4 regions of the Bradyrhizobium sp. AZCC 2289 genome follow, and region 4 is predicted to be linked to each of the others. Evidence: predicted binding sites of a transcription regulator. Region 4 holds the regulator's gene; each other region holds the start of a gene.
What was found. Region 4 encodes LexA, which represses DNA repair genes until DNA is damaged. Its sites were predicted from a motif close to TGTTCNNNNTGTGTTCNG; they were not measured.

Region 1: V1289_RS17775 (DNA recombination protein RmuC) is a predicted target of LexA. The motif match lies at 4,762-4,779, and genes of this name have one in related genera.
Region 2: V1289_RS31775 (ribonuclease T2) is a predicted target of LexA. The motif match lies at 2,895-2,912, and genes of this name have one in related genera.
Region 3: V1289_RS46285 (single-stranded DNA-binding protein) is a predicted target of LexA. The motif match lies at 2,912-2,929, and genes of this name have one in related genera.

The regions. Positions count from the first base shown of each region.
Region 1 covers NZ_JAZHRY010000001.1:3,708,768-3,716,391, forward strand. The annotation lists gene dapD (2,3,4,5-tetrahydropyridine-2,6-dicarboxylate N-succinyltransferase) at 1-499, shown strand, start outside; gene V1289_RS17750 (DUF805 domain-containing protein) at 571-927, shown strand; gene dapE (succinyl-diaminopimelate desuccinylase) at 920-2,074, shown strand; gene truA (tRNA pseudouridine(38-40) synthase TruA) at 2,249-2,986, opposite strand; gene fmt (methionyl-tRNA formyltransferase) at 2,986-3,918, opposite strand; gene def (peptide deformylase) at 4,112-4,639, opposite strand; gene V1289_RS17775 (DNA recombination protein RmuC) at 4,810-6,018, shown strand; gene V1289_RS17780 (AmpG family muropeptide MFS transporter) at 6,081-7,448, shown strand; gene V1289_RS17785 (hypothetical protein) at 7,514-7,624, opposite strand, start outside.
Region 2 covers NZ_JAZHRY010000001.1:6,695,178-6,702,801, forward strand. The annotation lists gene V1289_RS31760 (class I SAM-dependent methyltransferase) at 1-511, shown strand, start outside; gene V1289_RS31765 (cold-shock protein) at 683-898, opposite strand; gene V1289_RS31770 (23S rRNA (adenine(2030)-N(6))-methyltransferase RlmJ) at 1,157-2,017, opposite strand; gene V1289_RS31775 (ribonuclease T2) at 2,150-2,851, opposite strand; gene V1289_RS31780 (hypothetical protein) at 2,977-3,435, opposite strand; gene V1289_RS31785 (hypothetical protein) at 3,600-3,890, shown strand; gene V1289_RS31790 (DUF3617 domain-containing protein) at 4,001-4,552, shown strand; gene V1289_RS31795 (ATP-binding protein) at 4,717-6,102, opposite strand; gene V1289_RS31800 (response regulator transcription factor) at 6,218-6,940, opposite strand; gene V1289_RS31805 (MarR family winged helix-turn-helix transcriptional regulator) at 6,955-7,503, opposite strand; gene V1289_RS31810 (hypothetical protein) at 7,606-7,624, shown strand, end outside.
Region 3 covers NZ_JAZHRY010000001.1:9,838,178-9,845,801, reverse strand. The annotation lists gene uvrA (excinuclease ABC subunit UvrA) at 1-559, opposite strand, end outside; gene V1289_RS46295 (outer membrane protein) at 815-1,468, opposite strand; gene V1289_RS46290 (outer membrane protein) at 1,873-2,649, opposite strand; gene V1289_RS46285 (single-stranded DNA-binding protein) at 3,100-3,597, shown strand; gene V1289_RS46280 (DUF2306 domain-containing protein) at 3,862-4,260, shown strand; partial or broken gene gyrA (DNA gyrase subunit A) at 4,465-7,195, shown strand; gene V1289_RS46270 (potassium transporter Kup) at 7,253-7,624, opposite strand, start outside.
Region 4 covers NZ_JAZHRY010000001.1:10,046,158-10,053,781, forward strand. The annotation lists gene V1289_RS47290 (hypothetical protein) at 1-653, opposite strand, end outside; gene V1289_RS47295 (hypothetical protein) at 757-969, opposite strand; gene V1289_RS47300 (NADH:flavin oxidoreductase/NADH oxidase) at 1,551-2,723, opposite strand; gene V1289_RS47305 (hypothetical protein) at 2,793-3,077, opposite strand; gene V1289_RS47310 (HAD family hydrolase) at 3,248-3,874, shown strand; gene V1289_RS47315 (molybdopterin molybdotransferase MoeA) at 3,886-5,112, shown strand; gene lexA (transcriptional repressor LexA) at 5,326-6,036, shown strand; gene V1289_RS47325 (hypothetical protein) at 6,230-6,436, shown strand; gene V1289_RS47330 (hypothetical protein) at 6,658-7,086, shown strand; gene V1289_RS47335 (hypothetical protein) at 7,223-7,453, shown strand; partial or broken gene V1289_RS47340 (ComEC/Rec2 family competence protein) at 7,539-7,624, opposite strand, start outside.

The DNA.
Region 1 (7,624 bases), 6.3 Mb from region 4:
CCGCTCGGCCTTCATCGCCCGCAACGTGGTGCTGATGCCGTCCTTCGTCAATCTCGGCGCCTATGTCGATGAATCGACCATGATCGACACCTGGTCGACGGTCGGCTCCTGCGCCCAGATCGGCAAGCGCGTGCATATCTCCGGAGGCGTCGGCATCGGCGGCGTGCTGGAGCCGCTGCAGGCCGAGCCCGTGATCGTCGAGGACGATTGCTTCATCGGTGCGCGCTCTGAAGTCGCCGAGGGCGTGATCGTGCGCAAGGGCGCAGTGCTGGCGATGGGCGTATTCCTCGGCGCCTCCACCAAGATCGTCGACCGCGAGACCGGCGAGATCTTTATCGGCGAGGTCCCGGAATATGCCGTGGTGGTACCGGGCGCGTTGCCGGGCAGGCCGCTGAAGAACGGCCAACCGGGCCCCTCCACCGCCTGCGCCGTGATCGTCAAACGCGTCGACGAACGCACGCGGTCAAAGACGAGCATCAACGAGCTGCTGCGGGACTAAGTCGAACCCGAAATCGACGTGATGCGACCAATATTCCGGACTGCGGATGTTCCGCCGTCCGGCAGGTTGCGATGGACTATTTCCGGTTCCTGTTCCGCTTTGAGGGCCGCATCAACCGCGCCAAATTCTGGTGGGCGGTCCCGTTTTTCGTCCTCCCCGGCCTCTTCCATCAGTTCGAGGATCGGCTCGACGATTCCTACCCGGTGCTGTTGCTCGCCTTCATCGCGTCTGGTCTCTCGCTGTGGGGGTTCATCGAACTGTGTTGCCTAAGGGGATCGAACAAAGCTAACCGGTTCGGCCCTGACCCGCTGGCGCCGCGGGCGCCGCGCGACACAAGGCCGCACTGGGACCAGCAAAGCGAGCTGGAATTTGTTCCGCACAGCGCTGGCCCATCGCCGGGACCTCATGTTAAGCGGGGGCATGAATGATGCCGTTTCCATTACCCGCGACCTCGTCCGCTGCCCGTCGGTCACGCCGGCCGATGCCGGCGCGCTCGGCGTTCTCGAAACACGCCTGAAAGCCGCCGGCTTCGAGGTGCATCGCGTCACCTTCTCCGAGCCCGGCACCGCCGATATCGACAATCTCTATGCCCGCATCGGCAACACGGCGCCGCACCTCACCTTTGCCGGCCATACCGACGTGGTGCCGCCCGGCGACGAGGCGGCATGGAGCCACGGCGCCTTCTCCGGCGAGGTCAAGGACGGCTTTCTCTATGGCCGCGGCGCTGTCGACATGAAGGGCGGCATCGCCTGCAGCGTCGCCGCCGTACTGGATTATCTCGCCGACAATGGCGGCAAACCTAAAGGCTCGATCTCTTTTCTGATCACCGGCGACGAGGAGGACATCTCCGTCAACGGCACCATCAAGCTCTTGCAGTGGGTCGCCGCGCGGGCCGAGAAATTCGACCATTGCGTGCTCGGCGAGCCCTCCAATGTCGAAGTGCTGGGCGACTGCATCAAGGTCGGCCGCCGCGGCTCGCAATCGGGCACGCTGGTTGTCGACGGCGTGCAGGGCCACGTCGCCTATCCGCATCGGGCGGCGAACCCGGTGCCGGATATTTCGCGATTGATCGTGGCGCTCAGCGACGAGCCGCTCGACCACGGCAGCGCCCAGTTCCAGGCCTCGAATCTCGAATTCACTTCCGTCGATGTCGGCAATGCCGCCAGCAACGTGATCCCAGGGCAGGCGCGCGCGAAATTCAACATCCGCTTCAACGACAATCACACCCAGGATACGCTGCGCAAGCTGGTCGACGAGCGTCTCGAGAAGGCCGCCGGCAACCGCATCCGAGCGCGGATCGTGTGGGAGCCTTCCAACTCCAACGTCTTCGTGACAAAACCCGGTCCGTTCACCGATCTCGCGGTTGCGGCGATCGAGGAAGTCACCGGCCGCAAGCCGGAACTAAGCACCAGCGGCGGCACCTCGGACGCGCGCTTCATCTCGAGCTATTGTCCGGTGATCGAATTCGGCCTGGTCGGCCAGACCATGCACCAGATCAACGAGCGCACGCCGGTGTCCGATCTGGAAAACCTGACAAAGATCTATCGCGGCGTGTTGGATCGGTATTTCGGGTGAGCCTCTTCTCCCTCGCCCGCTCTTGCGGGAGAGGGTTGGCGTGAGGGGCTGCTTCAACAAACACCGAATACGCGGTGAGTCCCCCTCACTCGAAGCCTTCGGCTTCGACCTCTCCCCGCTTGCGGCCGCAAGCGGGGAGAGGTGAAGAGCCCGGCCATGACGGTTGAGAGAGCACTAATATTCCACCCGCACCAGATACAATCCCTCCGGCGGCGCGACGGGGCCGCAGGCGGCGCGGTTGCGGGCGGCGAGGGCGGCGGCGAGATCGTCGGCGCTCCAGCGGCCTTCGCCGACCCAGACCAACGATCCCACCATCGAGCGCACCTGGCTGTGCAGGAACGAGCGCGCCGAGGTCAGGATGGAAATGGCGTCACCGTCCCTGACAACGTCGATCTGGTCGAGCGTCTTCTCCGGCGATTTCGCCTGGCACTCGGTGTCGCGAAACGTCGTGAAATCGTGCTTGCCGAGCAGCCGCTGCGCGGCGGCGTGCATCGCATCCGTATCGAGATGCCGCGGCAGCCGCCAGGTTCGCCCGATATCGAGGGCGAGGTTCGCCCTGTGATTGGTGATGCGATAACGGTAATGCCGTTTTTTGGCGGAAAACCGCGCCTCGAAATCGTCGGGCACGATCTCGGCCGACAGCACGCCGATCGGATGCGGCCTCAAATGCGCGTTCAAGCCATCGCGAAAACGGCCCGGCGGAAAATGTTTTGCGATGTCGCAATGCGCGACCTGCGCCAGCGCATGCACGCCGGCGTCGGTGCGGCCGGCGCCGTGGACGCGCACCTGCTCGCCGCAGATCGCCTTGACCGCGGTCTCCAGCGCGCCCTGCACGGTCGCGCCATTGTCCTGGATCTGCCAGCCGCAGAACGGCGTACCGTCATATTCAATGGTGAGCTTGTAGCGGGGCATCAGGCGAGCCGCGCCGGCGGTTTGAGCGGCGTGCCGCGCAAGAAATCCGCAGCCTTCATCGGCGCCTTGCCGGCGCGCTGCAGTTCAATAATCCGGATGGCGCCCTCGCCGCAGGCAATCGCAAGGCGGTTGTCCAGCACGGCGCCCGGCGTGCCCGCGCCCTTCGTCGGTTCGCAACGCAGGATTTTGACGCGGGCCGGTTCACCATCGATCGCGATCTCGCACCACGCGCCGGGAAAAGGCGACAGCCCGTGAATGTGGCGCAACACTGCATGCGCCGGCTTGTTCCAGTCGATCCGCGCCTCGGCCTTGTCGATCTTGGCGGCGTAGGTCACGCCGTGTTCGCTCTGCTTTGTCAGTTGCAGCTTGCCGCGTTCCAGCGCGCCCATCGCGCGCACCATCAGATCGGCGCCGAGCGGCGCCAGCGCGTCGTGCAGATCGGCGGCCGTCATCGTATCGGCGATGGTCAGCCGTTCCGCCATCGCGACATCGCCGGTGTCGAGGCCGACATCCATTTTCATCACCATGACGCCGGTCTCGGCGTCGCCCGCCATGATGGCCCGGTTGATCGGGGCCGCGCCGCGCCAGCGCGGCAGCAGCGACGCGTGCAAATTGAAGCAGCTGAGCGGCGGCGAATCGAGAATAGCCTGCGGCAGGATCATGCCGTAGGCGACGACCACGGCGGCATCCGCACGATGCGCGCGGAATTCATCCAGCGCTTTAGGGGTTTTCAGCGTCGAAGGCGTCAACACGGGAATGCCGAGCCGCCGCGCCTGCTGTTCGACAGGGGTTGGCTGCAGCTTCATGCCGCGCCCGGCCGGTTTTGCGGCGCGGGTATAGACGGCCGCGATCTCATGGCCGTGCGCCACCAACTCCAGCAGCGTCGGCACCGCGAAGTCAGGCGTGCCCATGAAGATCAAGCGGAGAGGCATTGCGCAGAAAATTCCTTTGAACCGAACATCAAGATAACGAGCGTCATCCTGAGGTGCGAGCTGTTGCGAGCCTCGAAGGATGCGCGGACAAGAAAGAGCGTCGCTTGTGTCTGCCGTCGCCCTTCGAGGCTACGGCGCCAGGAGGCGCCTCCGCACCTCAGGGTGATGGCACTTCGTTCGTGCGAGGCCGGGCCTACTCCGCCGCGCGCTTGGCGGCTTTGGTGAACTTCTTCAGTACGCGGTCGCGCTTCAATTTCGACAAATAATCCACGAACAGCACGCCGTTGAGGTGATCGATCTCGTGCTGGATGCAGGTCGCGAACAGGCCGTCGGCGTCCTCCTCATGCAGCTTGCCGTCGAGATCGGTAAAGCGCACGCGCACCCGCGCCGGCCGCTCGACCTCCTCGTAATATTCGGGGATCGACAGGCAGCCCTCCTCGTAGATCGACAATTCCTCCGACGCGGAGATGATCTGCGGATTGATGAAGACCCGCGGCTGCGGCTTGGTCTCGCCGTCCTCGGCCTTCTTGGCGAGATCCATGGTGATCAGCCGCAACGGCTGAGCGACCTGGATCGCCGCAAGGCCGATCCCGGGGGCGTCATACATGGTCTCGAACATGTCGTCGGCGAGCTTGCGGATCTCCGCCGTCACCTTTTCGACGGGCTTGGAAACGAGCCGCAACTGCTTGTCCGGCAGGATGATGATTTCTCTTAAGGCCATAGCGGGCGATTTAAGCTGCTGATTTGCCGGGGTCAATGCGCGGAGGAACCCGTTAACCCCGGCTTAACCATGATTTTTAAGACCGCGTTAACCACGAAAATTTACCTGCCATTTACCATAAATGTTCCCTCTTCGTTCGCGCAAACCCGCGAATCGGCTACAAGCAGGCCATGAACGAGATTATTTTTGTCATCGGCGACTGGCCGATCCGCACCATTGACGCGCTGATCGGCTTTGGCGCGCTCGCCCTTGTCCTGCTCCTGGTCATCGCCATCGTGATCGCGCGCTCCGGCCGCCGCGGCGCGGAACTGGCGATGGCGCAGGCGATCCGCGCCGACGAACTCGAGGAACGCCTGAGCGAGATGCTGCAGGCGCAGAACGTGGCCACCGGGCGGGTCGATGCGATGGGACAGTCGCTGGCCGGCCGCCAGGCCGAGATGGCGCGCGCCGTCAACGAGCGGCTGGATTCGGTGACCCACCGCGTCGGCCAGTCGATGGAAGCGACCACGCGCAACACCATGGACAGTCTGCGCGTGCTGCACGAGCGGCTCGGCATTATCGACAATGCGCATAAAAATCTCACCGAGCTGACCTCGCAGGTGACCACGCTGCGCGACGTGCTCGCCAACAAGCAGTCGCGCGGCGCGTTCGGCCAGGCGCGGATGGAAGCGATCGTCCAGGACGGCATGCCGAAGGGCGGTTACGAATTCCAGTTCACGCTCTCGACCGGCAAGCGGCCGGACTGCGTGGTGTTCCTGCCCGACCAGCGCCCGCTGTGCATCGACGCGAAATTCCCGCTGGAAGCAATGACCGCGCTGCACGACGCACGCACCGACGAGGAAAAGAAGTACGCCACGCAGCAGCTGCGCAATGACGTAATGAAGCATGTCAGCGACATCGCCGAGAAATATCTGATCGCGGGCGAGACCCAGGACACCGCGCTAATGTTCGTGCCGTCGGAATCGGTTTATGCCGAGATCCACGACGGCTTCGACGACGTGATCCAGAAAGCCTATCGCGCCCGGGTGGTGCTGGTATCGCCGTCACTGTTGATGCTGGCGATCCAGGTCATGCAGCAGATCCTCAAAGACGCGCGGATGCGCGACGCCGCCGACCAGATCCGCACCGAGGTGCTCAACCTTGGCGACGATCTCGGCCGCCTGCGCGACCGCGTGCTGAAGCTGCAAAAGCATTTTGGCGACGTCAACGAGGACGTCCGGCAGATCCTGATCTCCGCCGACAAGATCGAAAAACGCGCCGGGCGGATCGAGGAGCTGGATTTCAGCAAGACCGAGACGCCGGTGGAACTCCCGCGCATCGTCAAGAGCGGCACGCCGGAGCTGTTCCCCGCGCCGCGCAAGCTGCAGGCGGGGGAGTAGTATCTTCCCTTCTCCCCTTGTGGGAGAGGGAAAGACGCCCGAATCTCTGCTAACACCCTTCCATGACTGCACCCGAAGCTGCCTCCCCAGCCTCAGCTACGCCAGCCCCCGCGCCCTCCTGGCGCGACGGCCTTGCCGTTTACCTGCAGCCACGCGTGCTGATCGTGCTGCTGCTCGGATTTTCCTCCGGGCTGCCGCTGGCGCTGTCGGGATCGACGCTGCTGGTGTGGATGCGCGAATCCGGCGTCGACCTCGGCACCATCGGCCTGTTCGCGCTGGTCGGCACGCCCTACACGCTGAAATTCCTGTGGGCGCCGCTGGTCGACGCGCTGCATGTGCCGTTCTTCACGCGGACCTTCGGCCGCCGGCGCGGCTGGCTGGTGTTCTCGCAATTGCTGCTGATCGTGGCGATCCTGCTGCTGGCATTGACCGACCCGGCGCGCTCGCCGTTGTTTGTAGCCCTTGGCGCGCTGCTGGTCGCGGCGATGTCCTCGACGCAAGACATCGTCGTCGATGCGTTCCGGGTCGAGAGCCTGCCCGAAAGCGAGCAGGCGGCCGGCATGGCGTCCTATGTCGCCGCCTACCGCATCGGCATGCTGGTCTCGACCGCGGGCGCGCTGTTCATCGTCAGCGGCTTCGAAGGCACCGGCATCGCGCGCGCATCGGCCTGGATGTGGGGCTATGTGGTGATGGCGGCGCTGGTGCTGATCGGCACCGCCACGGCGCTGGCCGCGACCGAGCCAGAGCAATCCGCGCGCGCGGAAGCCGCGACGCGCACGGAAACCGCGTTCGAGCGCGTGCTGCATGCCGCGATCGGCGCGTTCTCGGAATTCGTCACCCGCCGCGACGCCTGGGCCGCGCTCGCCTTCGTGGTGCTGTTCAAATTCACCGATGCGTTTTCCGGCACCATGACCGCGCCGTTCGTGATCGACCTCGGTTTTTCGCGCAACGACTACGCCGCCATCGTCAAGGGCGTGGGTCTGGCGGCCACGTTGATCGGCGGCTTTGCCGGCGGGTTCGTGGCGCGGCGTTATTCGCTGGCGGCAAGCCTGTGGATCGGCGGCCTGCTGCAGGCGGTCGCCAACCTCTCGTTCTCGTGGCTGGCGCTGGTCGGCGTCAACGAATGGGCGCTGGCCTTCGCCATCACCGCCGAAAATTTCACCAGCGCCATCGGAACTGTGATCTTCGTCGCCTATTTATCCGCGTTGTGCCGCAACCCGCTGCACACCGCGACCCAATACGCGCTGCTGACCGCGCTCGCCGCCGTCGGGCGCACCTATCTATCGTCGGGCGCAGGCTATGTCGCAAAGGCGACGGGATGGCCGTTGTTCTTTGCGATCTGCGTCGTGGTCGCGGTGCCGAGCCTGATCCTGCTGGCCTGGCTGCAGCGGCGCGGGCATTTTGACGAATTGGGGCCGGTGAAGGTTTAGCGCCACTTGTCGTCTCCCGCGCTTCGCTTTCGCCGGGCGATGACAGCGTAGCTTGTGACGCGAGCTCAATGCGCGGTCACGATGCTCCACTTGGTGACCACGGCCTCGCTCATCTGCCCGGCATCCTGGGCGCAGGCGACTTCATCGACCTTGACCGAGATTTCCTTGCCGACGAG
Region 2 (7,624 bases), 3.4 Mb from region 4:
TCATCCGGCGACCCAGGCGCGCAAGCGCGAAATGCTGGCCGCCGCCTCGATCGCGGTGCCGGAGACGCTGACATTCGTGGCGGTCGATTTCGAACGGCAGACGCTGGCGCAACAACTTCAATCGGCGGGTTTCGCGGCCACCGAGCGCAGCTTTTTCAGCTGGCTCGGCGTCACGCCTTATCTGACCGAGCAGGCGATCTTTGCGACGCTTGCCTTCATGGCGCAACTGCCGGGCGGCGCCGAGGTGGTGTTCGACTATGTCAGTCCCGCGGCCTCGATCGCGCCCGCCGGACGTGCCGCGCATCAGGCGCTTGCCGATCGGGTGGCTGCGCAGGGCGAGCGCATTCAGAGCTATTTGGACACCGGGCCGCTTTGCGAGAAGTTGAGCGCGACCGGCTTCCGGCACATCGACGATATCGGCCCGGCCGAGATCGCGAAGCGCTTTTTCCCCGAAGCCGAACAGACGGCGCCGTCGCGAGGCGGCTACGTCATGCACGCCTCCACGATCTGAGCAGCGAGCTCAAGCGCGGCAGATATCTCAACAGCCAATAACTCAGTCCGCTTTCATCGGCGAGTGTTCAGAGCATGATCTCCGCGCAAACGTCTTGCGTTTGTCGCGTCGGAAAACCGCAACCACCCCGCATCAAGTGCGGGGCAGGCTTTTTCCGGATCATGCCCCGGCTCACGATGAAATCACCAGGTTGACCGCCTTGGGGCCTTTGCCCTTCTTGTCCGGTTCGACCTCGAACGTAATGCGCTGTCCTTCTGTCAGATCCTTCAATCCAGCCCGCTCCACGGCGGTGATGTGGACGAATACATCGCGGCCGCCGTCATCGGGCTTGATGAAGCCGTAGCCGCGTTCTCCATTGAAGAACTTGACCGTACCAGTCATGGCCATCGGGAACTCCTCCCCCGCACTTTTCCGCCGCTACGCAAATATCGCGTAGCGGCCGACCGGACATTCGCTGTCCGAAGCTTGGCCACCTGAGCCGACCGGTCACGCCACCGATCGGCCTGGATTTTTTTGAGGCCTTGTCACTCCGCCGCAACCATTCGCGGAAGCGGAACGTAAAGCCAGTCTCAACGCGCTGAGCATAATACGGTTTCGCGTAAATTGACTACGACTCAATCGCAATTTTCAACCCATTGGAGGTACCTAGGGTTTGGGGGTCTCGAGCCTGAACCGGCCGGCGCCGCCCTGGCCAAGCGGCTTTTCCAGCTCGGGCAAAATGGTCTTCAACTCGCCCGCCAACGTCCACGGCGGATTGACGATCAGGAGACCTGTGGAAGTCAGCGGCCCGCCGGGCTCCTGCGGCGCGACGCTGAACTCCAGCCGCAGGCATTTTCCGGCCGGCTTGCTGGTTTCAGCCACGCCGGCGACGTGGCGCGCAAGGCCGTCGGTGATGCGCCGGCTCTTGACCGGGTACCACAGCAGATAGCTGCCGGTCGGCCATTTTTCGTAGGCTTCGGTAAATCCGTCGGCCAGCCGTTCGAACTCGTCCTTTTGCTCAAACGACGGATCGATCAGGACCAGGCCACGGCGCTCGTTGGGGGGGACGAAGGCCGGCAATGCGGTCCAGCCATCGAGATCGACCACCCGCGCCTGGGTGTCGCGGCGCAGCGCGCCGACCAATTGCTTGCGGGCATTCGGCTCGATTTCGCAGGCGGTGAGGCGGTCCTGCGGCCGCAGCATGGCGCGCGCGATCAGCGGCGACCCGGGATAGGCTTTCAAGTCGGCTTTCGGATTGAAGGCCCGGACGATATCGAGATAGGGCGTAACCAGCGGCAGGGCCTTTTCGGAGAACCGCGCCTGCATCACCCGGGCGATGCCGATCAGCCATTCGCCGCTGCGGCGCGCCTCATCGCCACCGAGATCGTAGATCCCGGCGCCCGCATGGGTGTCGATGACGCGAAAGGCGGCCGGCTTTTCCTGCAGATAGGTCAGGATACGCACCAGCACGATGTGCTTGATGACGTCGGCGAAGCCGCCGGCGTGGAAGGCGTGTCGGTAGTTCATTTGGGGATCGGCTGACCAATTTGGAGAAGACGCTAGCGTCTTCTCTACTCGTCATGGCCGGGCTTGTCCCGGCCATCCACGTCTTTGGCAGGCACGCCAAAGCAAGACGTGGGCATGACGATGGAGGGGATTTCAGCCGCCCCGCAGCGGCGGCATCAGCACCTGGTCGCGGCGGCAGGCGCGGCGGTCGATTTCCTCGCAGGAGCGGAATTGCAGATCCCGGTTCAGGCAAATCCGTACTTCGCTGAGGCGCTGGCGGTTGCAGGTCACCGAGATCGCCGAACTGCTCAGTCCCGGATTGACCTTGATGAAGGCCGCTTCGAGATCGTCGGGCGCAATCGTCTTCGGTTCCGACAATTGCAGGAATTCCTCGGGGATTTTCACCGCCGCGCGGGCCTTGCGGATGGTTTCGAAATAGGCCCGCGCGCCCAGTCCCGAACAGGTGCCGTGCTTGTCCCATTCGTTGAAGATCAGCCCGGGCGCCGGCATCAAATCCAGCATCGAGGTCATGATATTGCGCTCCAGCCGCGGCGAGGGCCGCTCGCAATATTCGGGAAAGCCGCGCTCATATTGCGGCCACAGGCCGTGCACCACGAAGGAGAACGGCCGGCCGCCGCACTGCGCCTGCGAGCGCCCGCTATTGCCGCGTTCGGAGGCTTCCTCGCAGAACGACGGCGACCACGACAGCGACAGCACGTAAAAATCGAATTCGCCGGGCGCGTTTTGCCGGCGGTCCTGGGCGGATGCCGTCCCGCCGAAGACGCCGACGAAGATGACAAGGGAGAAAATGACAAGGGAAATGAGAAATCGCGAAATCATGGCCGGTCGGAACATCACAGCACCCCCTACTCGACTGCCCCCGAGCCTAGCAGGGAACCGGAACATTTCAAGAACAAAATACCAGCGGGCCCGAAAAACGATCGGGCCGGCCGCGTCTGTCGGCAGAATTCAGGCTGGAATCAGGGCCGGGCGGACTTGCACCCGGGATTATAGGCCCAGTTGCGATCAAGTCCGGTGACGCACCATTCGACGCCCTGGCCGAAACCGGCAAAGCCGCCGTCCTCGATGATCGAGTAATGCACCGTGCGCAGCCTGCCGTCGCTGGTCATGACGTCGGCGCTGCAATAACGGCGCGGAATATTGTCGGATTGCCAGGGCCGGAACGCGATTTCATGGATCCGACCATAGGAGGTGATGGTCAGCGGGGAGTTCCAGAAGGTGCTTTCTTTCTCGTGGAATTGCGAGGTGATGGTCCCCAGCGCCTTCTCGCATTCCGCAACGCGCCCGTCATACTTCGGCCCGAACAGCCCGAAATTCAGCTCCATCGGGTTGGCGGCCTCAGCCGCATGGCCGAAGGCCAGCAGCGCGAACGCGGCGCCAATGCCGAGTGTTTTCAGGGAGGTGAACAGGTTGCGCATGGGGAATCCGCCGATGATCCAACGGAGGGGACGGTGCCGTGAAGCACGGACAAGGTCAAGTGCAACGCGGCAACACCTGGACAGACTCCGCACGCCGGCCGCCACGCGTTCTTTTCACGGCCGCCGAGGGGCTTTAAGGTGCGGCGGAGCGAATGGAGTTTGCAATGCGAATCATCACGGCGGCGAGCCTGGTTGCGATCTGCGGAATATTGACGGGCGCGCCGGCGCGGGCCGACTGGGTGCCGCCGTTCAAGGGCAACGATACCGGCGGCATCATTGCCTTTTCGATGGCGACCCAGGTCGACGCCCGCCAGCTCGCGGTCGATCACTGCGCCTATTACGGCAAGGTGGTGAAATTCCTCGCGGTCGATCCGCAGCCCGGCGGCTACATTTCGTTCGCCTGCCGCTGGGTGCCCTATGGCGCCAATGCGCGGCCGCTGCGCTCGCTCTACTGAGGCGCTTCGCCTGGAGCATGATCCGGACCCGGAGGGCCGCCTTGGCGCAACGTAAGAACCGGTCTTCCGAAAGGATCATGCGCAGGAAAAATCAGCCGGGACTGCGGGCGATGACGCGGCAGCTTGTTTCATTTGGTTCGGCCCTTGGCCTGCTGACGCTGCTGTCGGCGGGCGATGCCCGCGCGGTGGACCTGCCGGTCCGCAAGGCCGGCCTGTGGGAAATGAAGGTGCTGCACACGGGATCCCCGATGCCGGAAATGACGATGCAGCACTGCACCGACGAGACCACCGACAAGGACATGAGCACTGCGGCCTCGCCGATGGCGAAGGAGATGTGCTCCAAGCAGGATATCCAGAAGACCGCGACCGGCTATGTCAGCGATTCCGTCTGCGGCATCGCCGGCATGTCGATCACCTCGCATTCCGAAATCATCGGCGACTTCAATTCCGCCTATACCGTGAAGTCGACCTCGCACAGCGCGGGCGGTCCCGCCGGAACGCGCGACTCAACGACGTCGATCGAGGCGAAGTGGCTCGGCGCCTGCAAGGCCGACCAGAAGCCCGGCGATATCGTGATGCCCGGCGGCCTCAAGATGAACGTCAAGGATATGGAAAAGCTGAAGGCCATGATGCCGAAGCAGATCCCGCAGCTGCCGAAGTAGCGTCGTTCACGTGTCCGGGCCTCATGGTTCTCAAGGCGATGCGAAGCATCGTCCGGAGACGCGCAGCTTTGCTGCGCTCCTCACCATGAGGGACTGAGGTCCTCATCCTGATGAGCGCGTCTTCGCGCGTCTCGAAGGATGAGGCCACCGAGCTGCAAATCGATTTAAACCGGTATCCGCACCGCCGCCCGCAGGCCGCCCATCGGGCTGTCGCCGAGCATGATGTCGCCGCCATGCGAGCGCGCGATGTCGCGGGCGATCGCAAGGCCTAAGCCGGTGCCGCCCTCGTCCTGGTTGCGGGCATCGTCGAGCCGCAGAAACGGCTTGAACACTTCCTCGCGCATGTCCGCCGGAATGCCCGGTCCGTCGTCGTCGATCGTCACCGTCAGGTAACGGTGGTCGCGCAGGCCGGTGATTGAAATCGTGTTGGCATGCCTTGCAGCATTGGAGACGAGATTGGCAAGGCAGCGCTTGAACGAGGCCGGCTTCACCGTCACCACCGGCAGGCCGCGGAACGCCACCGTCGCGGTGTGGCCGTTGCGCTCGGCGTCGCTGCGCAATTCTTCCAGCGCCAGCGTCATGTCGGTCGGCTGCGCAATCTCGCCGCTGTCGCCGCGCGCAAACGCGAGATAATCCTCGAGCATGCCGGACATCTCGTCGACGTCCCGGCGCATGCCGTCGACCTCGGGACTGTCGCCGATCAGGACGAGTTCGAGCTTGAAGCGGGTCAGGATGGTGCGCAAATCGTGGCTGACGCCGGCCAGCATCGCGGTGCGCTGCTCGATCGAGCGCTCGATGCGCGCTTTCATTTCCAGGAATGCTTGCGCCGCGCGGCGCACTTCGCGCGCGCCGCGGGGCCGGAAGTTCGGCGCCTCGCGGCCCTTGCCGAAACTTTCGGCGGCATCGGCCAGCCGCAGGATCGGCTTGATCTGGTTGCGCAGGAACAGCACCGAGACGATCAGGAGGATCGAGGAAGTGCCCAGCATCCAGAAGATGAAGATCTCCGAATTCGAGGCATAGGCGGAGCTGCGCTGCGCGAACACCCGCATCACGGCGTCGTCGAGCTGGATCCGGATTTCGACCAGATTGGAATTGCCGACGGTATCGATCCAGAACGGCCTGCCGATCTGGCGGCCGAGCTGCACCGACAGCGTCTGGTCGAGCAGCGAGAAGAACGGTTTCGGGCCGGGCGGCGGCATGTCGCCGACCGGGAGAAAATCGACCACCAGCTGCATCCGCTGCGCGATGCGGCGCAACTGCGCGCGGTCCTTGTCCTGCGGGTAACCCTTGTAAACGTCGATCAGGCCGGCGACGTCGTGCACCACCGCGGCCGACAGTCGCCGCGTCACCGTGTTCCAGTGCCGCTCCATGAACACGAACGCCACCACCGTCTGCAGGATCACCATCGGCACGATCATGATCAGCAGTGCGCGGGCATAGAGCCCCGACGGCATCCAGCCCTTGAACGCGTTGCCCATCCAGCCATTGACCGCGGAGACGCGCTGCGACGCGTTGCGGATCAGGGTCAGGCCGGTGTCGAGCGTGCTCATGCTGGCTGACTCTATAGCGTTTTCGAGCGAAGTGGATACCGGTTCGGATAGCAATCAAGTTGACGCAGATTGCGTAGACTTATCTGCGGCAGCAAATGCGTCAAAACAAAAGCCTCTATGGGGACGCGACCAGGCGATAGCCGATGCCGCGCACCGCCTGCAGGAACAAGGGATTGGCGGGATCTTTCTCGATCTTGCGCCGCAGACGGTTGATCTGCACGTCGACGGCGCGCTCGTTGACGGTGCCGCCGCCCGTCAGCGCGGCACGCGGCACGGTGTCGCCGGGGACTGCCGCAAGAATGCGCAGCATTTCGCGCTCGCGGTCGGTCAGGTGAATGATCTCCTCGCCCTGGCGCAGTTCGCCGCGTTCGAGATGAAACACGTAGGGACCGAACGCGACCTGCTCCAGCGTCTCCACCGGCGGCGGCGCGGTGCGCTTTAGAATATTGCCGATCCGCAACACCAGTTCGCGCGGCTCGAATGGCTTGGCGACGTAGTCGTCGGCGCCGATCTGCAGGCCCTCGATGCGGGCTTCGGCCTCGTGGCGCGCCGTCAGCATGATGATCGGCACCGAGGACGAGGTGCGAATAAACCGCGCCAGATCGAACCCGGTTTCGCCGGGCATCATCACGTCGAGGATCAGCAGATCGAAATGCAGGCCGAGCAGTTTGGCGCGTGCGTCGTTGGCGCTTGCGGCCGTGGTGACGCGATAGCCTTCGCCGCAGAGAAAGCGCGACAACAGGTCGCGGATGCGGCGGTCGTCGTCGACCAGCAGCAGATGCGGGGCGTCGTCGGCTGGCTGCAGCGGCGCCCCCGCCGTTGTTGCGGCGTTTGTCAGCCCCTGGGCCACGATCACTCCCTTGGTTTCTTGCTGCCGCTGCCGAAGATCGTTTCCAGCACCTTGTCGGGATCGTCGCGATCGATCATCGCGCGCAGGAACTGGCGCACGGTTTCCACGCCAGCCGGATCGATATCGGCGACGGCCCGGTTGATGCGATCGGTCTGCAGGCCGGCGAGCTTGCCCACCAACGCCTCACCTTTCGCCGTGGCGTAAAGAAGGCGCTGCCGCCGGTCGTTATTGCCGGTCTTCTGCACGATATAGCCTTCATCGAGCAGTTGCTTGAGCACCCGGCCGAGCGACTGCTTGGTGATGCGGAGCACGTCGAGGAGGTCGGCGACCTTCAGGCCCGGATAGCGATGGACGAAATGCATCACCCGGTGATGGGCGCGGCCGAAGCCGAAAGCCTCCAGCTCATGGTCGGCGTCGCCGACAAAATCCCGGTAGGCGAAGAACAACAGCTCGATGATGTCCCAGCGCAGGTCGCGGGAATGCGCGCCAGCCCCCTCCACACCCTTCGAATCGGGTGCTCCGGCCGGGCCTGAAAAATTTATGTCAGTCATGTTGACATATCTTGGGTTCAATGTTACAAAACTACCAGCAGCGACGAAATATTAGATCGTTTCGATCGTGATGACATCTAAGGCGGCCGGAAAGACCCAGCAATGGCGGTTTGGGCCGCGA
Region 3 (7,624 bases), 210 kb from region 4:
TCTTGAGATACTCGGCGAGCTCCTTCTTGTACTCGCCCTTGCGGCCGCGCACGACCGGCGCCAGCAGATAGAGCCGGGTGCCTTCGGGCAACGCCAGCACGCGGTCGACCATCTGCGAGACGATCTGGCTTTCGATCGGCAGACCCGTGGCGGGCGAGTAGGGCACGCCGACGCGGGCCCAGAGCAGGCGCATGTAGTCGTAGATCTCGGTGACGGTGCCGACGGTGGAGCGCGGGTTTTTTGATGTGGTTTTCTGCTCGATCGAAATCGCTGGAGACAAGCCGTCGATCTGGTCGACGTCGGGCTTCTGCATCATCTCCAGGAACTGGCGCGCATAGGCTGAGAGCGACTCGACGTAGCGCCGCTGGCCCTCGGCATAGATGGTGTCGAAAGCGAGCGAGGATTTGCCGGAGCCGGACAGGCCGGTGAACACCACGAGCTTGTCGCGGGGGATCTCGACATCGATGTTCTTGAGATTGTGTTCGCGCGCGCCGCGGATCGTGATCGCGCGCGTCGAGGAGGCGTTTTGTTGGCGCTTCGCCCTGAGCACTTCATCCATATCGGCAATTCCAGGCGCGCGTCGGGCGCCGCTTTAGGGCGCGCATCGCGGGAAATCCGCCAACAAGCGCCGATGGGGTGATGCTGGGAACGTAGGAAGAACGCCGGGTGATTTCCAGTGCTCTCGGCGAATCATCAACGGTTTGTTGCGAAGCGGGTTGCGGTGGCGGCACGTGGCAGCAGTTCGGCGGCATCATAACAAAAAGGCCGGCGCGAGGCCGGCCTTTTCCAGTCGCAAAGCCCGCTGTTGCGACGATCAGTATTTGGCGATGACCGGACCGCCAAAGCGGTAGCTGACCCGGACCGTGCCCATGTCGATGTCCTGGCGGATGTTGTCGCTGCGGGTGACGGCAATGGCCGTGACCGGGAACGTAACGTCGCGGTTGCCCATGAACAGATGGTTGTATTCAAAGCCAACGGACCAGTCCGGTGCGAAGCTGAATTCAATCCCGGTTCCGATCGCGCCACCCCAACGGGTTTCGGTGGTCTGATTGAACACGACACCGGTTGCGGTGAAGGCGCTGGTGTATTTGTTGTCGGTGACCGCAGCGCCGCCCTTCAGATACCAGAGCACGTTGTTCCAGGCGTAGCCGACCTGGCCGGTGAACAGGCCGATGGCGTCGACCTTGGTCTGGTTGGTATAGGGGATCACTGCCGTCAGGCTTGCATTCGATCCCTTCAGGTCGGCCCAATCGCCCTGGGCTTCGACGCCGAACACCCAGCCGGCCGATTGCCAGCGATAACCGATCTGGCCGCCGGCGAGGCCGCCCGTCGCGCTGTGACAGCCCTCGGAATTCGGGGTCACCGCAGCGCCTGCAACGCTGGTGATGGTCAGGCACTCGCGGCTCGATGCGCCGCCGCCGTTGAGGCCAATGTAAAAGCCGCTCCAGTCATACGCCGCGGCGATCATCGCGGGCGCTTTGGCATAGGGCCGCGCAGCAAGATCTGCCGCCGAGCGCGGGCGCCGCCGCCAATGTCGCCAAGGCGAACCCTGCTACCAGAACGTTTCGTATCATTTTCATTCCCCTGCGATCCCCGTTCGCGTCTTTTGGTCGCCGAGCGAACGAGTGAGATCGAAAAATTCTAGCTCAGCGGGTGCGAAAAGGCCGTCACCGAAAAACCACATCCGTGGCAAAACGCCTCATTCGGGACAGGCGTGCGCAACATCCGCGCACCGTCGAAATTCGATCGAAGCGCGAGTCGTGCAAACAACGAGTCATGCAAACAACGAGGCGTGCAAACAACGAGTCGTGCAAACAAAAAGGCCGGCGCTAGGCCGGCCTTCTCGTCTCGAATTTTGGCGCGTTGCGAAGATCAGTACTTCGCGACGACCGGGCCACCCCAGCGGTAGTTGACGCGGACGGTGACGAGATCGACGTCCTGACGGATGCGGTCGGTACCGAACAGAGTGCCAGCCGGGCCGGCGACGCCGTTGTTGAGGAAGGTGTTGGTCCTGTCCTGCATGAACAAATGATCGTATTCGATCGCAGCCGACCAGTTCGGAGCGAAGCCGTATTCAACACCGACGCCGACCGTGCCACCCCAGCGGGTGTCGTTGACGTCGTTGGAGACCACTACGTTGGTGCCGGTTGCGAACGAACGGAAACGATCCGAAGTCACGGCAGCGCCGCCCTTCAGGTAGAACAGCGCGTTGTTGGCGGCGTAGCCGATCTGACCGGTGAACAGGCCGAATGCGTCGATCCTCGACTGATTGTCGAAGAAGCCGCCGGGAAGCAAGCTCCGGTTCCGGCCGCTCAGGTCAGCCCAGTCGCCCTGCGCTTCAAGGCCGAACACCCAGGTGCCAGCCTGCCAGCGGTAACCGATCTGACCACCGGCGACGCCACCGGTTGCATCATGGCAACCCTCGGCCGCGACGAACGTGGCACCCAATGCAACCGGCGTCGTGAAGTCCCAGCACTTGTGGCTCGAACCCCAACCACCGTTGGCACCGATGTAGAAACCGCTCCAGTCATACACCAGAGCGATCGGCGCCGGCGGCGCCTTGGTGTAAGGACGCGCGGCAAGGTCAGCAGCGGCTGCGGGAGCAGCCAGCGCCATCAGAGCAACCGTACCAAGCAAAAACTTTTTCATCGCATAATCTCCAGCTCTTGGATCGCTTATCGTTGGTCCCGAAGCGTTTCAATTTATGACGCGAGCGCCGCGTCCGTGCTCAGGTCATACCCCGATTCAGCCGGAAATGCCGTCTCCGAAATGCAACACTCGCCGACGAAGTGAAGGCTCCGCAAGTTAGTGATTTGTTTAGAGTATTCGGGCCGGCCCCGACGCAATCGGGTTCCATTTTGGGTTCCCGGGTGCCGAAATACCGCCAGGTCCCGGCCTTCTGCAGGTTGCACAGAACAAAACTGGAACATTGTGCCGGGCGATGCTATATGTGGATAACCGGGGGATTGCCGCGGGATCGCCAAGCGGGCCATGGCTGCGAGCGTATAGGGTCGCTTTCAAATATCCCAAGGCAGATAGCGAAATCCGAAGCGACGGCCGGTGTTCGGCCAGTCCGGTAATTTTGAGTGGAGAGCAGCGATGGCGGGAAGCGTAAACAAGGTGATTCTGGTCGGTAACCTCGGCAAGGATCCGGAAATCCGGCGGACGCAGGATGGCCGGCCGATCGCCAATCTGAGCATCGCGACGTCGGAAACCTGGCGTGACAAGGCGACCGGCGAACGCAAGGAAAAGACCGAGTGGCATCGCGTCGTGATTTTTTCCGAGCCGCTTTGCAAGATTGTCGAGCAGTATCTGAAAAAGGGCGCCAAGGTTTACATCGAGGGCGCACTGCAGACCCGCAAATGGACCGACCAGAGCGGCGTCGAGAAATACTCGACCGAGGTGGTGCTGCAGGGCTTCAACTCGACGCTGACCATGCTCGATGGCCGCAGTGGCGGCGGGGGCGGCAGTTTCGGGCCCGACGAGTCGGGCGGCGATTTTGGTGCGGGCGGGCCATCGAGTTCCGCACCGCGCCGGGCTGTGGCGGCGGGTGCCGGCGCACGCAACAGCGATATGGACGACGATATTCCGTTCTGATCGCAGCACAGGTTCAGAATCGGATTGCGTGACGCCGGAATAGGCGGTGTCGCGCGAACCGGTTCGGTCTGTTTTCAACATTAAGAAATTTCCACAATATATTGATTTAAAAGGAAAATCGCGGTTGCGCTGCTGCGTATCGACTAGCTTTGACTTCGATCGATGTTAATGATATTAACATGATGTTAATGGTATTAACACGAGGAAATCGATCTAGCGTTTTCGATCATTTCCATTCCCGATTGAATTTCTGGATCGCCCGCCATGAGCCTCGCGCCGCTGCTCGATGCCGCCCCCGCGATCCCCGTTCATGCCTTTGCGGCGATGGCCGCGTTTGCGCTCGGCCTCGTCCAGTTCGCCGCACCGAAGGGAACGCTGCCGCATCGGACGATCGGCTGGATCTGGGTCGGCCTGATGGCCATAGTGGCGATCAGCTCGTTCTGGATCCATCAGATCCGACTGCTCGGCCCCTGGAGCCCGATCCATCTGCTGTCGATCTTCACCTTGATCGTGCTCCCGATCGCGGTATGGCGGGCGCATCATCACGACGTCACCGCTCACCGCCGCATCATGATCTTCATTTTCGCCGGCGCGCTGGTGGTCGCGGGGCTGTTCACTTTGGTGCCCGGACGGATCATGCACGCGGTGGTTTTTGGCCGTTAGCGGGCGCCTCGGACAAGCGGTTTTTCCCGTGCATTTCCACGCCGAAATGGCCGGTTCCGCGGGGCTTGGCGGCGGACCTCGCCAACCCGGTAAGTCTATGAAAAAACGAAGGGAAAAACAGCGCTGCGGAACCGTCTTGGGGTGGTTATCGGAGCTCCGATACGCTATATGATTCTTTGAAATCGAATTGACCGGATTCCCCCTTTGTCTGACCCTGAAGATACTCCGCCCGGCGAGCCGCCGGCGTCCTCCGATATTCGTCCCGTTTCCATTCTCGACGAGATGAAGCGCTCCTACCTCGATTACGCCATGAGCGTGATCGTGGCGCGGGCGCTGCCGGATGCGCGCGACGGGCTCAAGCCCGTGCATCGCCGCATCCTCTATTCGATGTACGAGCAGGGGCACACGCCGGACAAGAAATACGTCAAGTCGGCGCGCGTCGTCGGTGACGTGATCGGTAAATATCATCCGCACGGCGACCAGTCGATCTACGACGCGATGGTCCGGATGGCGCAGGATTTCTCCATGCGCGTGCCGCTGGTCGACGGGCAGGGCAATTTCGGCTCGGTCGATGGCGATCCGCCAGCCGCCTATCGATATACCGAAGCGCGTCTGACCAAATCGGCGCTCGCGGTGCTCGGCGACATCGACAAGGACACGGTCGATTTTCAGCCGAACTATGACGGTTCGGAAAATGAGCCGTCGGTTCTGCCGGCGAAGTTCCCAAATCTTCTGGTCAACGGTGCCGGCGGCATCGCGGTCGGCATGGCGACCAACATTCCGCCGCACAATTTGGGCGAAGTGATCGACGCCTGCGTGGCGCTGATCGACGATCCCGCGCTCGGCATCGACGACCTCATCAATATCATTCCCGGCCCGGACTTTCCGACCGGCGGCATCATCCTGGGGCGCCAGGGCATCCGTTCGGCCTATCACCTTGGCCGCGGCTCGATCGTGATGCGCGGCAAGGTCACGATCGACACCATCCGCAAGGATCGCGAAGCGATCATCATCACCGAGATCCCGTATCAGGTGAATAAGGCCACCATGGTCGAGCGCATCGCCGAACTGGTGAAAGAGAAGAGGATCGAGGGCATCGCGGATCTGCGCGACGAGTCCGACCGCGACGGGTTTCGCGTCGTGGTCGAGCTGAAGCGCGAGGCGATGGCCGATGTGGTGCTGAACCAGCTCTATCGCTTCACGCCGCTGCAGAGCAATTTTCCGGCCAACATCCTGGCGCTGGATCAGGGCCGGCCGCAGACGATGAACCTGAAGGACCTGCTGACGCTGTTCATCGCGTTCCGTGAGCAGGTGGTGACGCGCCGCACCAAATTCCTGCTCAACAAGGCCCGCGACCGCGCCCATATCCTGGTCGGCCTCGCCATTGCGGTCGCCAATATCGACGAGATCATTCGCGTGATCCGCACCTCGCCCGATCCGTCCACCGCGCGCGATACCCTGATGTCGCGCGACTGGCCGGCCCGCGATGTCGAGGCGATGATCACGCTGATCGACGACCCCAGGCACCGGATGGCCGCGGACGGCACCGCGCGGCTGTCGATGGAGCAGGCCAAGGCCATCCTCGATCTTCGCCTGCAGCGGCTGACCGCGCTCGGCCGCGAGGAAATCTCCGAAGAGCTCGACAAGCTCGCGATCGAAATCGCCGATTATCTCGACATCCTGCGCTCACGCGCGCGCGTTCAGGCGATCATCAAGACCGAACTCGCCGAAGTGAAGAACGAGTTCGCCACACCCGCGCAAAACCGTCATCATCGAGCAGGAGGGCGAGGTCGAGGACGAGGACCTGATCCAGCGCGAGGACATGGTAGTCACGGTCTCGCATGCCGGCTACGTCAAGCGCGTGCCGCTCTCGGCCTACCGGGCGCAGCGGCGCGGCGGCAAGGGCCGCTCGGGCATGCAGACCCGCGACGAGGATTTTGTCAGCCGCCTGTTCGTGGCCTCGACCCATACGCCGGTGCTGTTCTTCTCCTCGCGCGGCCAAGTCTACAAGGAGAAGGTCTGGCGGCTGCCGGTGGCGGCGCCGAACGGGCGCGGCAAGGCGCTGATCAACATCCTGCCGCTGGAGCAGGGCGAGCGCATCACTACCATCATGCCTCTGCCCGAGGATGAATCCTCCTGGGCCAATCTCGACGTGATGTTTGCCACCACCGGCGGCACCGTCCGCCGCAACAAGCTGTCCGACTTCGTCGATGTCCGCCGCTCCGGCATCATCGCCATGAAACTCGGGGACGGCGAGGCGATCGTCGACGTGCAGATCTGCACCGAGCGCGACGACGTGCTTCTGACCGCCGCCGGCGGCCAGTGCATCCGTTTCCCCGTCACCGATGTGCGCGTCTTCACCGGCCGCACCTCGATGGGCGTGCGCGGCATCGCGCTGGCAGACGGCGACACGCTGATCTCGCTGTCGATCCTGCGCCACGTCGAGGCGACCTCGGATGAGCGGTCGGCTTACCTGAAAATGCGCCGCGCCGTGGCCGGCGAGGTCGGTGCCGAAGAGCCGGCGGACGCCGAAGCCGAGGAGACGTCAGGTTCGCTCCAACTCTCCCAGGAACGCTATGCGGACATGTCGGCGCAGGAGCAGGTCGTGCTGACCGTCTCCGTCAACGGCTACGGCAAGCGCACCTCGTCGTTCGAATACCGCACCACCGGCCGCGGCGGCAAAGGCATCGTCGCGATGTCCGTCAACAACCGCAACGGCAAGCTGGTGGCGTCATTCCCGGTCGAAGATTCCGACCAGATCATGCTGGTGACCGACAAGGGTCAATTGATCCGATGCCCAGTCGAGGGCATCCGGATCGCCGGCCGTTCGACCCAGGGCGTCATCGTGTTCGATACCGCCGAGGACGAGCATGTGGTCTCCGTCGAGCATATCGGCGATGACGGGGAGAGCGGCGAGAACGGCAACGGGCATTGATGCCCGGCGTCATTCGGGGCGATGCGAAGCATCGAACCCGGAATGACGCGGAAACTGCTAAATCTCGATCTCGGTCCCGAACTCCACCACCTGCTTGGTCGGCACGCCGAAGAACGCCGCCGAGCGTTCGGCGTTGCGCTGCAGGAACGCGAACACCGACTCCCGCCATACCCACATGCCCGGAACATCCTCGCGCGGGATGATGGTTTCGCGGCCGATGTAGTAGGTGATGTCGGTGAGATCGATGCCGGGCAGCTTGCCCTGTTTGCAGGCCAGGATCAGCCCATCATAGATGGTCGGGTACTGCATGAAGCCGTAATGCAGGATGACCCGCGTGATGCCCGGGATCACCTCGATCACCTCGGCGCGCTCCTCGTCGGAGATGCGCGGGGATTCCTCGATCAGCACGGTGACCAGCACCACGCGCTG
Region 4 (7,624 bases):
GGGTTCGAAGGAAACAGCGCGTATCGGCCCTCTTGTTGCGACAAGAATTTGACATCCTTGAGGAATGGCCCCGGAACCGGTGGACGACCTTCCTGAATTTTTAGCGCAACGTGATCATATTTGACCCGACCTGCGTGGCTGGCCTTAAAAAAATCCGCGACTGGGTTAAGCTTTATGCGCCCTTGAAAGTAGAGATGGGCCGTGAATTTCCCGAAGTCCTTGATCCTAACGCAAGCGTCGTAGTTGGAATCACCACCGCACATCACCTTAGTGAGTTCCTTCAGATCGCCGTCGGACGCGCAGAATACCCAAGGGTCATTGGCGAATTGATATTGGAATGTAACGTCGCTGGCTGACCAATCTTTCGCACCATCCATCGGGGAAAGACCAGGGGGCATTCCTTCGGGACCGATACGATTTAGCAGCTCGGGCGTTTTATCGCTTACATGGTCGACATACACTTCCGAAATGTTTTCGAGGCGATCACCAATCCAAGGCGCGGCGCCTTGTTCTTCAAGACGCCGATAATACGACAAAGGTCGAATGACGACATTGCCGCTCATCATCGACCCGACGTCGCGCGAATGAAGAAACTTATAAACTGATCGTCCCATTTCTTCACCAGTTAGTGACTGAATTTCGGTGCCGTGCACTCAGTTGGCGCTCGGAACACCAATCAGAAAACCGCTAGTGAGCACTGGCGCTGAACTTTAGACTTAGTGCACTGTGGTCATAATTCAATTCCAACACAGCGACCTAACCGGTCCAAGGCAAGCCATACTTCTGCAGCAGCGCCACCGCTCCGGTCGCAAGAGTAACAAGAAGCCCGCTCCACCAAAAGGATCGAGGACGAGCCGCATTGATCGAGCGAAGGTAAAGAAAAGCGCCGATGACAGGTCCGTAGTTCTTCCTGAATTCGCCATTGCGTTTTGCGATCTCCACCAAATCCGAATATTCTTCGTCCGACACAGCCGACCTCCATCTCCGGATCCTGTCCGAGATTTAAAGTGCCTTGAACCGGCCCGCGTTAAGTGAGCGCTACAGATAATCCTCCGACCATTCTCGGGGCATCAACCGTGGACATACCTTTCCCGTGGCACAAAACGATATTGCGCACGGCTTAGTGAACTTGGTGAATTTGGCTGCCTAATCCGGCCGAGGGACGATTCTCACTACCCCCTGCTTCGAGAAGTACACTATGCGCGAGTTCTGACAATCCGTTGATTCGACGGAGTTGAACGAGTCTTCGCCGGTGTTGCCGCGCCGCAATTGCGAGATTGGAAAGCAAGTTTTTGAATCCGTGCACAGAATCGCGGGCGCCGGGCATTGGGAAAAATCTCGTAGCACTCGCAAAGAATCTTCATAAAATCTTTTACGTTCGATCTGACGCGAGCCCATTTTCAAACCGTTTGGACTTGCTATGCGTCTAAGTGATTAGCGAGGCGGAGTTTTTCGCGATTGTTTTTTTGACAATTCAAAAGGGCATCTCGCCTTCTCGACCGGGGTTACGGCGACAGCTCGCGCCTTTGCCAGACCTACCCCACGGTCCTTCACACCCCCTTCCCCGCCTCACCCAGCCCGTTCTGCCACGTCGACGGCTGGGTCCCGAAACCGCGTTTGGCGCGCGTTCCCAGCCAGTAGCCGAATTGCGGCGGCACGTTGCGGAACGGGCCTTCGACGCCGAGTTTCAAAGCCGCGTCCATCGGCCAGTTCGGGTTGTTGAGGATCTCGCGGCCGACCGCGATCAGGTCGGCCTGCCCGTCGCGAAGGATCTGTTCGGCCTGATCGCCGTGGATAATCAGTCCGACCGCCATGGTCATGATATCGGCGTGGCGCTTGACGTATTCCGACAGCGGCACCTGGTAACTGTATTTGATTTCCTTGCCCAGGATCGGCGCCATTTCGGTGATGCCGCCGGACGAGCAGTCGATGACGTCAACGCCTTTTGCCTTCAGGATTTTCGCGAGCCGCGCGCTCTGCTCGGGGCCCCAGCCGGCATTGTCCTCCACCGACAGGCGGACGAACAGCGGCTTGTGATCGGGCCAGTGCGTGCGCACCGCTTCGGTAATCTCGGTGATGAAGCGCATCCGGTTCAGCTCAGACCCGCCATATTCGTCGGTGCGCGCGTTGGATCGGTCCGACAGGAACTGGTGCACGAGGTAACCATGCGCGCCGTGCAGCTCCAGAACGTCGAAGCCGGCCTCATGCGCCCGCCGCGCCGCGTTGCCCCAGGCCTCCACCAGATCTTTCACCTCGCCCCGCGCCAGCGCCTTCGGCACCGGCCAGCGCTCGCTATGCGCGATCGCGCTCGGCGCCACCGGAGACCAGGCGTCCCAATCCTCGATCTCTGATGTCCGCTGCAGCGGCCGGTCGCCTTCCCACGGTCTTGTGGCGCGCGCCTTGCGGCCGGAATGGCCGAGCTGAATGCCGGCGACCGAATTCTGCTGCTTGATGAATTTGGCAAGCCGGCCGAGCGGCTCGACGAAGGCGTCATCCCAGATGCCGAGATCGCCGACCGTGCCGCAGCCGCGCCGCTCGACCTTGGTCGACTCGACCACGACGAGCCCGGCGCCGCCGGCGGCGAATTTTCCGGCGTTCATCAGATGCCAGTCGGTCGGAAAACCCTTGATCGCCGAATATTGATGCATCGGCGGCACCACGATCCGGTTGCGCAACTCGACGCCGCGGATCGTCATCGGTGAAAACAGCAGGGTTCCCGACATGTTTTGTTTCCTCGCATCGCGGACATCATGACCCCGGCGCGGTGCCAACAGACGTTGTTTTATTATATTTTATTGCTTTGCGGCGCTGTCGGTCTTGGCCTTCTTCGCGGGAGCGGTCTTGGCCGCGGCCTTCGGCGCATTGTCGCTGCGCACAGCACCCCAGGGGTCCGCGCTTTTCTGTTCCGGAATATTGCTTAGCGACCTCTTGTAGGCCTTCTCAGCCTCCTTGTCGGCCTCGATCTCCTGCGGCGACTTGCCCTTGTCGACGTCGCCATATCTGGGAACCGACTGCGACTGGGCATAAGCCGGCCCGGCCAGCAACGCGATAACGGCGACGGCGCCCAAGATTTTCATGCGTATTGCTCCCTCGACCTGCGCAGGCTCTCCACGAGAGCATATCATAGCGCGCGCGGCAAGTTCACGTGCAGCGTTGAATAGCCGAAATTATGGAACGGCCAGGATGAGGCTGCGGCCGATACCGTCCAGCCATTGCCCGAATTGATCCGGTTTTGTAAACGACCGGGATGATCTCAAGCCTCGCCCCCAACTCCGCCGACGCGTTGCTGTTCGATCTCGGCCGCGTGGTGCTCGATATCGATTTCGGCAAGGCGCTGGCCTGCTGGGCCGGCCATGCCGGCCGTGCGCCGGCCGACCTTGCCGCGCGATTCGTCCGCGAAGCATCCTACCGGGATCACGAGGTCGGCAAGATCGAGGACGCGGCCTACTTTCAAAGCCTGCGCGACGCGCTCGGCATCGGCATTTCCGATGCCCAGTTCCTGGAGGGCTGGAACGCGATCTTCGCCGGCGAAATGCCGGGCATCGCACCGCTTTTGAAACGCGCCGCGGCGCACCTGCCGCTATACGCCTTCTCCAACACCAACCGGCCGCATGTCGAGCATTTCTCGAAAGCCTATGCCGACGTGCTCGGCCATTTCCGCGAAGTGTTTTTGTCATCGACCATCGGGCTTCGAAAGCCCGATGCGGCAGCCTATGATCACGTGGTGAGAGCGATCGGCGTGCCCGCCGAACGCATCGTGTTCTTCGACGACGTCGCCGCCAATATCGAAGGCGCCCGGGCGCGCGGCCTGGTTGCGGTTCACGTGACATCGCCGGACGACGTTGCCGAAGCCCTCGCCGCACTCGGAATTTAGGAGTTTTGCCCGTGGCCTTGATGCCGGTTGCCGATGCTCTCAACGCGATCCTCGCAGGCGCAGAACCGTTGCCCGAAGAAATGGTCGCGCTCGATGCCGCCTATCATCGCGTGCTCGCGCGCGACGTTGCCGCACGGCGCACCCAGCCGCCGCAGGCGATGTCGGCGATGGACGGCTATGCCGTGCGCGCGGCGGACGTCGGCGATCTCACCGCACGACTGAAGGTGATCGGCGAGGTGGCGGCCGGTCGCCCGTTCGAGAAAAAGGTCGGCGCCAACGAGGCGGTGCGGATTTTCACCGGCGGCGTGATCCCCGACGGCGCCGATGCCGTCATCATCCAGGAAGACACGGTTCGGGAAGATCCGGCGGTCGGCGGCGACCACATCACCATCACGGAGGCCGCGAAAACCGGCCGGCACATCCGCCCCGCCGGCGTCGATTTCCGCGAGGGCGACGTGCTGCTTGCCGGGGGAAGCCGCCTCACCGATCGCGACCTCTCGCTCGCCGCCGGCATGAACTATCCGGAACTCGCCGTCCGCCGCCGCCCGAAGGTCGCGGTGCTGGCGACCGGCGACGAACTGGTGATGCCGGGCACCATCCCCGGCCCCGGCCAGATCGTCTATTCCAACGGGTATGCGCTCCGCGCGCTGGCGCGGGCCGAGGGCGCCGAGACTATCGACCTCGGCATCGCCGCCGACACGGTCGCGGCCACCACCGAGGGCATCCGCCGGGCCCGCGCATCCGGCGCGGACATCCTGATCACCACCGGCGGCGCCTCGGTCGGCGACCACGACCTCGTCAAGCAATCGCTGGAGGCGGAGGGCGTCACCATGGCGTTTTGGCGGATCGCGATGCGGCCGGGCAAACCGATGATGCATGGCCGGCTCGGCGCAATGCGGGTGATCGGCCTGCCCGGCAATCCCGTCTCCTCCTATGTCTGCGGTTTTCTGTTTCTGGTGCCGTTGATTCGGGCGCTGTCGGGCCGCGCCAGCGTTCATCACACCAGAGAAGCGGCGCTGCTCGGCCGCGATCTCGCCGCCAACGACCAGCGCGAGGATTACTTGCGCGCCCGCCTCGAGGAGCGCGCGGACGGCGCGCTGATCGCAACCCCGGTCACCCATCAGGACAGTTCGCTGCTCGGGAATCTCGCTGCGGCAAGGGCACTTGTGATACGTCCGCCGTTTGCACCCGCAGCCGGTGCCGGCGCGCCATGCGAACTCCTGCGTTTGCCGGAGTGAAGCGCCGGGCGGCACGTTCCGGCAAAACCGGGTCGCGTTCACCGGAAATTAAGTGGTTGCGGAACATGTATCGAACATATAGTGTCCGTTCATGATTTGTTTCGAGACCTTGTGTCTAGGAATGGGAGTTTCGGACTTCCGATATCGGACTCCCGATATCGGACTCCCGATCTCAGGGAATCGAAGACGCGACCAACCGGGGGAATGCTCGAGATGCTTACGCGCAAACAGTATGAACTTCTGCGTTTCATCAACGAAAGGCTGAAAGAGGCTGGCGTACCGCCCTCCTTCGACGAGATGAAGGATGCGCTCGACCTGCGCTCGAAGTCCGGTATCCACCGACTCATCACCGCGCTGGAAGAGCGCGGCTTCATCCGCCGCCTGCCCAATCGCGCCCGCGCCATCGAGGTCATCAAGCTGCCCGAGTTGTCGGGCAGCGGTAACGGCAACGGCCGCCGCGGCTTCACCCCAAGCGTCATCGAAGGCACGCTGGGCAAGGTCCGCAGCTCCGGCGCCGGTGCTTCCGAGGACGACGGCAACCGCCCGGTCGCGGTGCCCGTGATGGGCCGGATCGCCGCCGGTACGCCGATCGAGGCGCTGCAGACCCGCAGCCATACCATCAGCGTGCCGCCGGATATGCTCGGCTCCGGCGAGCACTACGCGCTCGAAGTGCGCGGCGATTCCATGGTCGACGCCGGCATTCTCGACGGCGACATGGCGCTGATCCAGCGCAACGACTCCGCCGACACCGGCGATATCGTGGTGGCGCTGATCGACGAGGAGGAAGCCACGCTGAAACGCTTCCGCCGCCGCGGCGCCTCGATCGCGCTCGAGCCGGCCAATACCTCCTACGAAGTCCGCATCCTGCCGCCGAACCGGGTCAGGATTCAGGGCAAGCTGATCGGGCTTTACCGGAAGTATTGAGACCGGAAGTATTGAGCGGACGCGCTGGTCCGCTTTCGATTCCCTGCAAGGGGCGGATTATCCACCCCTGATGGATGGTCCTTCGGCAATCGCAAGGATTATCCGCGGCCCAGTCCGGCGCTAGATCCTCGGCACGCAAGCAACGAAGCGCACCCGCTTCGTCGAAAACAGCGTGCAACACGAGGAGACAACCATGCGCAAGACCATTTTGACGGTTCTGGTTTCGGCATTGATTGCCGCATCGACGTCGCAGTTCGCTTCAGCGGCCGAACGGCACCGCGCCAACAAGGCGAACCGCGTGGTGGCCGGCGAGCAATTCCGCAACGCCAATAATTCGGTCGCCGCCCCCGCGCCGTCCGGCTGGGCTTACAGCGGCTTCTCGGCACCCGCCGGCCACTGATCAACTCGGACACGAAAAGAGGCCCCGGCGGAGTCGGAGCTTTTTTTTGCGCGCCGCGCTCCCACGGTTCGAACCGAGCGCGTGTTAGCGCGTTTGTGATCTGACAAGCCTACGCCAGCCGCACAATTGCCCACAAAGGCGCGTATGCTGTGTCTACTCTGATATGGGCCTGTTGCCTCAACAGGAGGCACGGGTCGGCTATCTCGAATGAGGAGCATCCGATGTGTGACTATAGTCTGCACGCTATGGCGACGCGCCCCGCCAAGGTCGGAGAGACGCTGATCACCACGACATTCCGCGGCACATCGACCCGCGGATTTGCATCAGAGAGCGAACCCAACGTCGCGGTCTGCATGCTTCCCGGAACCGAACTGGCGTTTGCCGAAGACGTCAAATACGACAACCGGTGGATCTGGACCCGGACCGTCGGCTTCCGCGTCGGCAAGTTCAACATGATCGATCCGCATGTTCGGGAACGTCACCATGACGCGGTCGAGTTTCCGGACGGAAGCTTTGTGCTGGTGACGCAGCTCTGCGAGGGACAGCGGGTCAGCGTACTGCAATTGCCGGTGACGGTGACTCATCCGATCACCGAGCGCGCGGCGCCGGCCGTCGAAACGCCTCCAGCGACGTCGATCTCGATCGGCTGATCCTTCGCCGCCGGTTCCGGCCGGCGAGCGTTGCGACGCGCGGTGAGTGAAATGGTATTGGAGCGCCTCCGGGACGCAATCCGGGGGCGCAAGAAGAGCTGTACGTCGCCGAAAGATGCCAAGAAAGGAGTGATCGGTGGTCACCAAGATCACTTGGCAAAAAGCCGGGCACGTCACCGAGCCCGGCCGATACATGTTCAGGTTTGGATGGCTTAACGTCGCGGCAGAGGATCTGGCGATCTGGGAACAATTTCCGGATGCGACGTTTACGCTGGTCCAGATGCCGGCGGGGGCGGCGGACGGCATGGAGGAATTTCATCTCGGCGCGTTCGAAGTGCCGGCGCATCCCTTACCGGACAGACAGTAAAAGCGCTCCCCATAGCGTTTTCGAAGAAAACCCGTCAAACCAAAGACTACTCGTCGTTTTCGAAGAAAACGCGTCAAACGAGACTCTACTCATCCGCCTGCACATCGGCCTCCGCCGGTGTTGCATCGATGGCGCGCGCTGCAGCCAAGCGCGGCGCGACAATCGTTGTCT